Linked DNA regions of Variovorax paradoxus. The protein of the gene in region 2 interacts with the protein of the main gene of each other region in a pairwise test. Links are inferred from orthologs where the notes say so. Each region holds a gene or a part of one and is shown on either strand. Other genes may lie near its edges.

The links. The genes of interacting proteins can lie anywhere in the genome.
Region 1: the proteins of uvrB (region 2) and uvrA interact in binary tests that used the Escherichia coli proteins (3 or more experiments, as listed by UniProt). The link is inferred for Variovorax paradoxus from one-to-one orthologs.

The regions. Positions count from the first base shown.
Region 1 is NZ_CP046622.1:441,846-446,018, forward strand. What follows is about bases 112-3,726. They hold uvrA (excinuclease ABC subunit UvrA), read right to left. Parts: upstream 3,399-3,726; coding sequence 312-3,398; downstream 112-311. Other genes in these bases: GOQ09_RS02085 (hypothetical protein), read left to right, coding at 112-290; GOQ09_RS02095 (chloride channel protein), read right to left, coding at 3,417-3,726. Outside these bases: more of GOQ09_RS02085, read left to right, coding at 1-111; more of GOQ09_RS02095, read right to left, coding at 3,727-4,173. UniProt on the Escherichia coli protein: The UvrABC repair system catalyzes the recognition and processing of DNA lesions. UvrA is an ATPase and a DNA-binding protein. A damage recognition complex composed of 2 UvrA and 2 UvrB subunits scans DNA for abnormalities.
Region 2 is NZ_CP046622.1:2,402,021-2,405,307, reverse strand. The notes cover bases 1-2,928. They hold uvrB (excinuclease ABC subunit UvrB), read right to left. Parts: upstream 2,560-2,928; coding sequence 442-2,559; downstream 1-441. Other genes in these bases: GOQ09_RS11305 (amino acid aminotransferase), read left to right, coding at 2,665-2,928; iscR (Fe-S cluster assembly transcriptional regulator IscR), read right to left, coding at 1-209. Also shown: more of GOQ09_RS11305, read left to right, coding at 2,929-3,287. UniProt on the Escherichia coli protein: The UvrABC repair system catalyzes the recognition and processing of DNA lesions. A damage recognition complex composed of 2 UvrA and 2 UvrB subunits scans DNA for abnormalities.

The DNA of each region.
Region 1 (4,173 bases), 2.0 Mb from region 2 along the record:
CATTCAACATCGATCACGCCATGCAGGCTGGCTTGTTGATGCGAGATATCAAGCGGGATGCTGGCGACGATCGCAGTGCGGTCAAGGACGACATCAAGCTGATCGCCCAGGCAATCTGCGAATCGTTAACGCATATCCTCACAGAGGATGCCCAGACTCTGGTGAAGTACCTGGACCGACTGAACAAGGCAGGTACCAGCAGTGTGAAATCCATCTTGCTGGCCGATGGTTTCGATGCAGCCTGGTTTGACAACGGACAGCGCGGACTGTTGAGCGATCTGAACGATTGAGCGTTGCCACTCAATCGGCTCTCAGTTCGGCAACAACCGTTTGAGGTAGCGCCCCGTGTGGCTGGCCTCATTGGCCGCGATGTCTTCCGGCGTGCCTTCGCCCACCACCGTGCCGCCGCCGGCGCCGCCCTCCGGGCCCATGTCGACGAGCCAGTCGGCCGTCTTGATGACGTCCAGGTTGTGCTCGATCACGACGATGGTGTTGCCCGCGTCGCGCAGCTGGTGCAGCACCTTCAGCAGCAGTTCGATGTCGGCAAAGTGCAGGCCAGTGGTCGGCTCGTCCAGGATGTAGAGCGTGCGGCCGGTGTCGCGCTTGCTGAGCTCCAGTGCAAGTTTCACGCGCTGCGCCTCGCCGCCCGAGAGCGTGGTGGCCGACTGGCCGAGCTTGATATATGAAAGGCCCACGTCGAGCAGCGTGCGCAGCTTGCGCTCGATGGTCGGCACGGCTTTCAAAAACTCGTGCGCCACCTCGACCGTCATCTCGAGGATCTGCGCGATGTTCTTGCCCTTGTACTGAACCTCGAGCGTCTCGCGGTTGTACCGCTGGCCGTGGCACACCTCGCAGGGCACGTACACGTCGGGCAGAAAGTGCATCTCGACCTTCACCACGCCGTCGCCCTGGCAGGCCTCGCAGCGGCCGCCCGCCACGTTGAAGCTGAAGCGGCCCGGGCCGTAGCCGCGTTCGCGCGCGGTGTTGGTCTCGGCCATCAGCTCGCGAATGGGCGTGAACAGGCCCGTGTAGGTGGCCGGGTTGCTGCGCGGCGTGCGGCCGATGGGCGATTGGTCGACGTTGATGACCTTGTCGAAATACTCGATGCCCTCGACCGACTCGTGCGCGGCCGGCTCTTCGTGCGCGCGGTAGAGCGTGCGCGCCACGGCGGTGTAGAGCGTGTCGTTCACCAGAGTCGATTTGCCTGAGCCCGAAACGCCCGTGACGCAGGTCAGCAGACCGACCGGAAAGGCCACGCTCACGTTCTTCAGGTTGTTGCCGGTGGCGCCGACCACGCGGATTTCCTGCAGGTCGGTCTGCGAGGCAAGGTGCGCCGCTTCGCGCGCGGCGCGCCGTTCGGCGGCGGGGCTCGGCGGAAAGCGCGAGGCCTTCTTGCCTTCGTTGAAGGCCGGCTTCTTCACGACCGGCAGCCAGGCGGTGCGGTGCTTGGGCACTTCGATCTTCTTGGTGCCCGAAAGGTATTGGCCAGTGAGCGAGTCGGGGTTGGCCGACACCTCGGCATAGGTGCCCTGCGCCATCACGCGGCCGCCGTGCACGCCGGCACCGGGGCCCATGTCGATCACGTGGTCGGCGGCATGGATCATGTCCTCGTCGTGCTCGACCACGATCACGCTGTTGCCGATGTCGCGCAGGTGCTTCAGCGTGCCGATGAGGCGGTCGTTGTCGCGCTGGTGCAGGCCGATGCTGGGCTCATCGAGCACGTACATCACGCCCGTGAGGCCGGAGCCGATTTGCGAGGCCAGGCGGATGCGCTGCGCCTCGCCGCCCGAGAGCGTTTCGGCGCTGCGGTCCAGGCTCAGGTAGTTCAGGCCCACGTCGTTCAGGAACTTGAGGCGCAAGCCGATCTCGCGCACCACCTTGTCGGCGATGTCGGCCTTGGCACCGCGCAGCTTCAGGTTTTGGAACCAGGCGAGCGAATCGCGCAGCGTGAGATGACTCAATTCGAAAATCGCCATGCGCGGCGGCTCGCCACCATCGGCGGGGCGGTTCGATTCATCGACCAGGAATACGTTGCGCGCCTCGGGCCTGAGGCGCGAGCCGCCGCAGTCGGGACACGGCTGCAGGTTGCGAAAGCGCGCGAGGTCTTCGCGCACCATCACCGAATCGGTCTCCCGGTAGCGCCGCGTCATGTTCGGGATGATGCCCTCGAAGGGGTGCTTCTTCGTGAGCTTCTTGCCCGCGAAGTTGCCCGATTCCATGGTGTAGTTGAACTTGATCTCTTCGGCCGCCGAGCCGTGCAGCAGCACCTGCTGCACCGAGGCGGGCAGGGATTCGAAGGGCGCGTCGACGTCGAACTTGTAGTGCTTCGCAACGCTCTCGATCATGCTGAAGTAGTAGCTGTTGCGGCGGTCCCAACCCTTGATGGCGCCGCTGGCCAGCGAGAGCGACGGGAAGGCCACCACGCGCGCCGGGTCGAACACCTCGCGGTGGCCGAGGCCGTCGCAGCTCGGGCAGGCGCCCACGGGCGAGTTGAACGAGAAAAGGCGCGGCTCCAGTTCCGATAGCGAGTAGTGGCAGATCGGGCACGCGAACTTGGCGTTGAACAGGTGCTCCTTGTCGGGCGCTCCCTCGGCGCCCAGCTCCAGCGCAATGGCGCGGCCTTCTGCAAGACGCAGCGCCGCCTCGAAGCTCTCGGCCAGGCGCTGCTGCATGTCGGGGCGCGCGCGCAGCCGGTCGATCACCACGTCGATGTCGTGCTTCTCGGTCTTCTTGAGCTTGGGCAGGTCGTTGTATTCGTAGGTTTGCCCGTCGACGCGGAAGCGCACGTAGCCGGCGGCCTGCATTTCGGCGAAGAGCTCCAGGAACTCGCCTTTCTTCTCGCGCGCCACGGGCGCGAGGATCATCAGGCGCGGCTCATTGGCAATGGCAAGCGTGGCATCGACCATTTGCGACACCGTTTGCGCCTGCAGCGGCAGGTGGTGCTCGGGGCAGTAGGGCGTGCCGGCGCGTGCATAAAGCAGGCGCAGGTAGTCGTGGATCTCGGTCACCGTGCCCACGGTGGAGCGCGGGTTGTGGCTGGTGGCCTTCTGCTCGATGCTGATGGCGGGCGAGAGGCCCTCGATCACGTCGACGTCGGGCTTGTCCATGAGCTGCAGAAACTGCCGCGCATAGGCCGAGAGGCTTTCCACGTAGCGCCGCTGCCCTTCGGCATACAGCGTGTCGAAAGCCAGGCTCGACTTGCCCGAGCCCGACAGGCCGGTGATGACCACCAGCTTGTTGCGCGGAATGTCGAGGTCGACGTTCTTCAGGTTGTGGGTGCGCGCACCGCGGATGCTGATGCGCTGCTGCGCGAGCACGGCGCCCAGGTAGGCGTCGCGTTCCGGGTTGTCAGTTGCGGGGGATTTCAAGGGTTCGATCGTCCGAGGGCAACCGAACATGATAGTCCGCCCTGCATTTCATGGCGAGGGGGCGGGTTGAGAGGCTTTCTCCGCGGGAGCTTCGGGCCCCGGCCGGTGCACCGGTGCGGTGCTGCCGATGGCCCGGCCGACCATGTGCTCGGCCAATGTCTCGTAGAGCGGGCGGCTGATCATGCGGGAGACCAGGCTGGCCAGCATGGCCGAAGCCATGAGGCTCAGCACCATGGAATGGCCGTCGACCATTTCCATCACGATGATGAAGGCGGTGAGCGGTGCCTGCGTGACCGCGGCCAGGAAGCCGGCCATGCCCATCGCGATGAGTGCGGGCCCGAGGTCGCTGCCGGCCAGCCCGGCTACCGCATCGCCGATGCCCGCGCCAATGGACAGCGAAGGCGCGAAGATGCCGCCAGGCACGCCGCACCACGCGGTGAGCCAGGTGGCAATGAACTTGAGAGCGGTGTAGAGCGGTGTAAGTTCGTCATGGCCCTGCAGCATCTGCTTGACCGCTTCGGACCCCGCACCGAACGTGACCCCGCCCGTCACCAGCCCGATGACGGCCACCGCGAGCCCGCCGCAGGCCGCGAAGCGCACCGGAAAGCGTGCCCGCCAGCGGTTGAGCCGCCCGGCCGTGCCGGTCAGCGACGCAATCAGCAGGCGCGCGAACAGCCCGCCTGCCGCGCCGCTCAGCAACGCGACCAGCAGCCCGGGCCCGAGCACGTCCCAGCCCAGCCGCGGCACGCGGATCACGCCGAAGTAGCTGGTATTGCCGAATGCCGACACCGCCACCAGGCCCGCC
Region 2 (3,287 bases):
TTGCGGCCGAGGCTGTAGCCGCCGCCGGGGCCGCGGGTCGACTCGACCAGCTCGTGACGGCGCAATTTGCCGAACAGCTGCTCGAGATACGACAATGAAATCTGCTGCCGCTGGCTGATCGCAGCCAGCGTGACCGGACCGGTGTTCTGACGCAGTGCCAGATCGATCATTGCTGTGACCGCAAAACGGCCTTTGGTAGTGAGACGCATCGCAAGCTCCTTCAAGTGCTTACCGTTGAAATGACACCGTAGCCTGGGGCCGCGGTGACTTCGTCTCCGCCCTGCCCGACCCCTTAAGCTGGTGAACCCAGCCGATGGGATCGGTTCTTCATCGCGAAGTTCTTTTTTTGTTGTTGAGTATTTCGGTCAAGTATAACAGAAGGCCCTGAGGTTTGCTCGGGTAAACCCCAGCGGCAGCCGCTTGAAGAAACCGGAACCCGTCCTATGACGGCAACACGGCGATGTTGTCGCCGCCAGAGGCGCCAAAAGCCTGCTCCCGCAACAGCGCCAGCTGGTCGCGCACCCGCGCCGCCTTCTCGAATTCGAGATTGCGGGCGTGCTCGAGCATGAGCTTTTCGAGCCGCTTGATTTCCCGGGCAATGTCTTTTTCGCTCATGTCCTCGACCTTGGCGCGTTCCAGGTCGAGCTTGGCCATTTCCTTACCGGTCTTTTCGCTATACACGCCGTCGATCAGGTCGCGCACCTGCTTGACGATGCTGCGCGGCGTGATGCCGTTGGCCTCGTTGTAGGCAATTTGACGCGCTCGGCGGCGCTCGGTCTCGTCGATGGCCTTTTTCATCGAGTCGGTCATCCGGTCGGCATAGAGGATGGCCTTGCCGTTCAGGTTTCGGGCCGCGCGGCCGATGGTCTGGATCAGCGAACGCTCGGCGCGCAGAAAACCTTCCTTGTCGGCGTCCAGGATGGCGACCAGCGACACCTCCGGAATGTCCAGGCCTTCGCGCAGCAGGTTGATGCCCACCAGCACGTCGAAAGTGCCCAGCCGCAGGTCGCGCAATATTTCGACCCGCTCCACCGTGTCGACGTCGCTGTGGAGGTAGCGCACCTTCACGCCGTTGTCGCCCAGGTAGTCGGTCAGCTGCTCGGCCATGCGCTTGGTGAGCGTCGTGATGAGCACACGCTCGTTCTTTTCTACCCGGATGCGGATTTCGCCCAGCACGTCGTCCACCTGGTGCGTAGCGGGGCGCACCTCCACTTCGGGGTCGATCAGGCCGGTCGGCCGAACGAGTTGCTCGACCACGTTGCCGGCATGGTCCTTCTCGTACTGCGCCGGAGTGGCCGAAACGAAGATGCACTGGCGCATGCGCGTTTCGAACTCCTCCAGCTTGAGCGGCCGGTTGTCCAGGGCGCTCGGCAACCGGAAGCCGTATTCGACCAGCGTCGTCTTGCGCGCCCGGTCGCCGTTGTACATGGCGCTGAGCTGGCCGACCATCTGGTGGCTCTCGTCCAGGAACATCAGGGCGTCTTTGGGCAGGTAGTCGGTCAGCGTGGCCGGCGGCTGGCCCGGCGCGGCGCCGGAGAGGTGGCGCGTGTAGTTCTCGATGCCCTTGCAGTGGCCGATTTCGGCCAGCATTTCCAGGTCGAACCGGGTGCGCTGCTCCAGCCGCTGGGCCTCGACCAGCTTGCCCTGGCTGACGAATTCCTTGAGCCGCTCGGCCAGTTCGATCTTGATGGTTTCCACCGCGCCCAGCACCTTGTCGCGCGGCGTCACGTAGTGGCTCGACGGGTACACCGTGAAGCGCGGAATCTTCTGCCGGATGCGGCCCGTGAGCGGATCGAAGAGCTGCAGCGACTCGATCTCGTCGTCGAAAAGCTCGATGCGGATCGCCAACTCGCTGTGCTCCGCCGGAAACACGTCGATGGTGTCGCCGCGCACGCGGAAGGTGCCGCGCGAAAAGTCCTGCTCATTGCGGGTGTACTGCATGCGAATCAGCCGCCCGATCACGTCGCGCTGGCCGATCTTGTCGCCCACCCGCATGATGAAACGCATCTGCGTGTAGTCCTCGGGCGTGCCGATGCCGTAAATGGCGCTCACCGTGGCCACGATGACCGTGTCGCGCCGCTCCAGCACGCTCTTGGTGGCTGAAAGGCGCATCTGCTCGATGTGCTCGTTGATGGACGAGTCCTTCTCGATGAACAGGTCGCGCTGGGGCACATAGGCCTCGGGCTGGTAGTAGTCGTAGTAGCTCACGAAGTACTCGACCGCGTTCTTCGGAAAGAACTCGCGAAACTCGCTGTAAAGCTGCGCCGCCAGCGTCTTGTTGGGCGCAAAAACGATGGCCGGGCGACCCAGCCGCGCAATCACGTTGGCCATGGTGAAGGTCTTGCCCGAGCCCGTCACGCCCAGCAGCGTCTGGAACACCTCGCCGTCGAGCACGCCCTCCACCAGCCCGTCGATGGCCTTGGGCTGGTCTCCGGCCGGCGGATAGGGCTGGAAAAGCTCGAAAGGCGAACCCGGGTACTTGATGAATTCGCCCTGCTTGGCCGGACCGATCGGGTCCAGTTTCTTCAGGTCTGCTATGGCTTCGTTGTTCTCTGGCATGGCTGTTCCCGACAGGTGGCGATGGCGCCGGTAAAATTCAAGGCAACCGGAAAGCGTAGCGCAAGTCCGGTTGCCAGCGAAGCTTTCATCCCAAAGGACCTTTCCATGTCTATGTTCACCGCGGTCGAAATGGCACCGCGCGACCCGATCCTCGGCCTCAACGAGCAATTTGCAGCCGACACCAACCCCAACAAGGTCAACCTCGGCGTCGGCGTCTACTACGACGACAACGGCAAACTCCCCCTGCTCCAGTGCGTGCAGGCCGCCGAACAGAACATGATGAAAGCCCCCACCGCGCGCGGCTACCTGCCGATCGACGGCATCGTGGCGTACGACAACGCCGTCAAGGGCCTGGTCTTCGGCGCCGACAGCGAACCCGTGCAATCGGGCCGCGTGGCCACCGTGCAGGGCATCGGCGGCACCGGCGGCCTGAAGGTCGGCGCCGACTTCCTGAAGAGGCTCAACCCCAACGCCAAGGTGCTGATCAGCGACCCGAGCTGGGAAAACCACCGCGCGCTGTTCACCAACGCCGGCTTCGTGGTCGAAAGCTATCCCTACTACGACTCCGCCAAGCGCGGCGTCAACTTCGAAGGCATGCTGGCCGCCCTGAACGCGGCGCCCGCAGGCACGGTGGTGGTGCTGCACGCCTGCTGCCACAACCCGACCGGCTACGACATCACGCCCGAGCAGTGGGACCAGGTGGTTGCCGCCGTCAAGGCCAAGGGCCT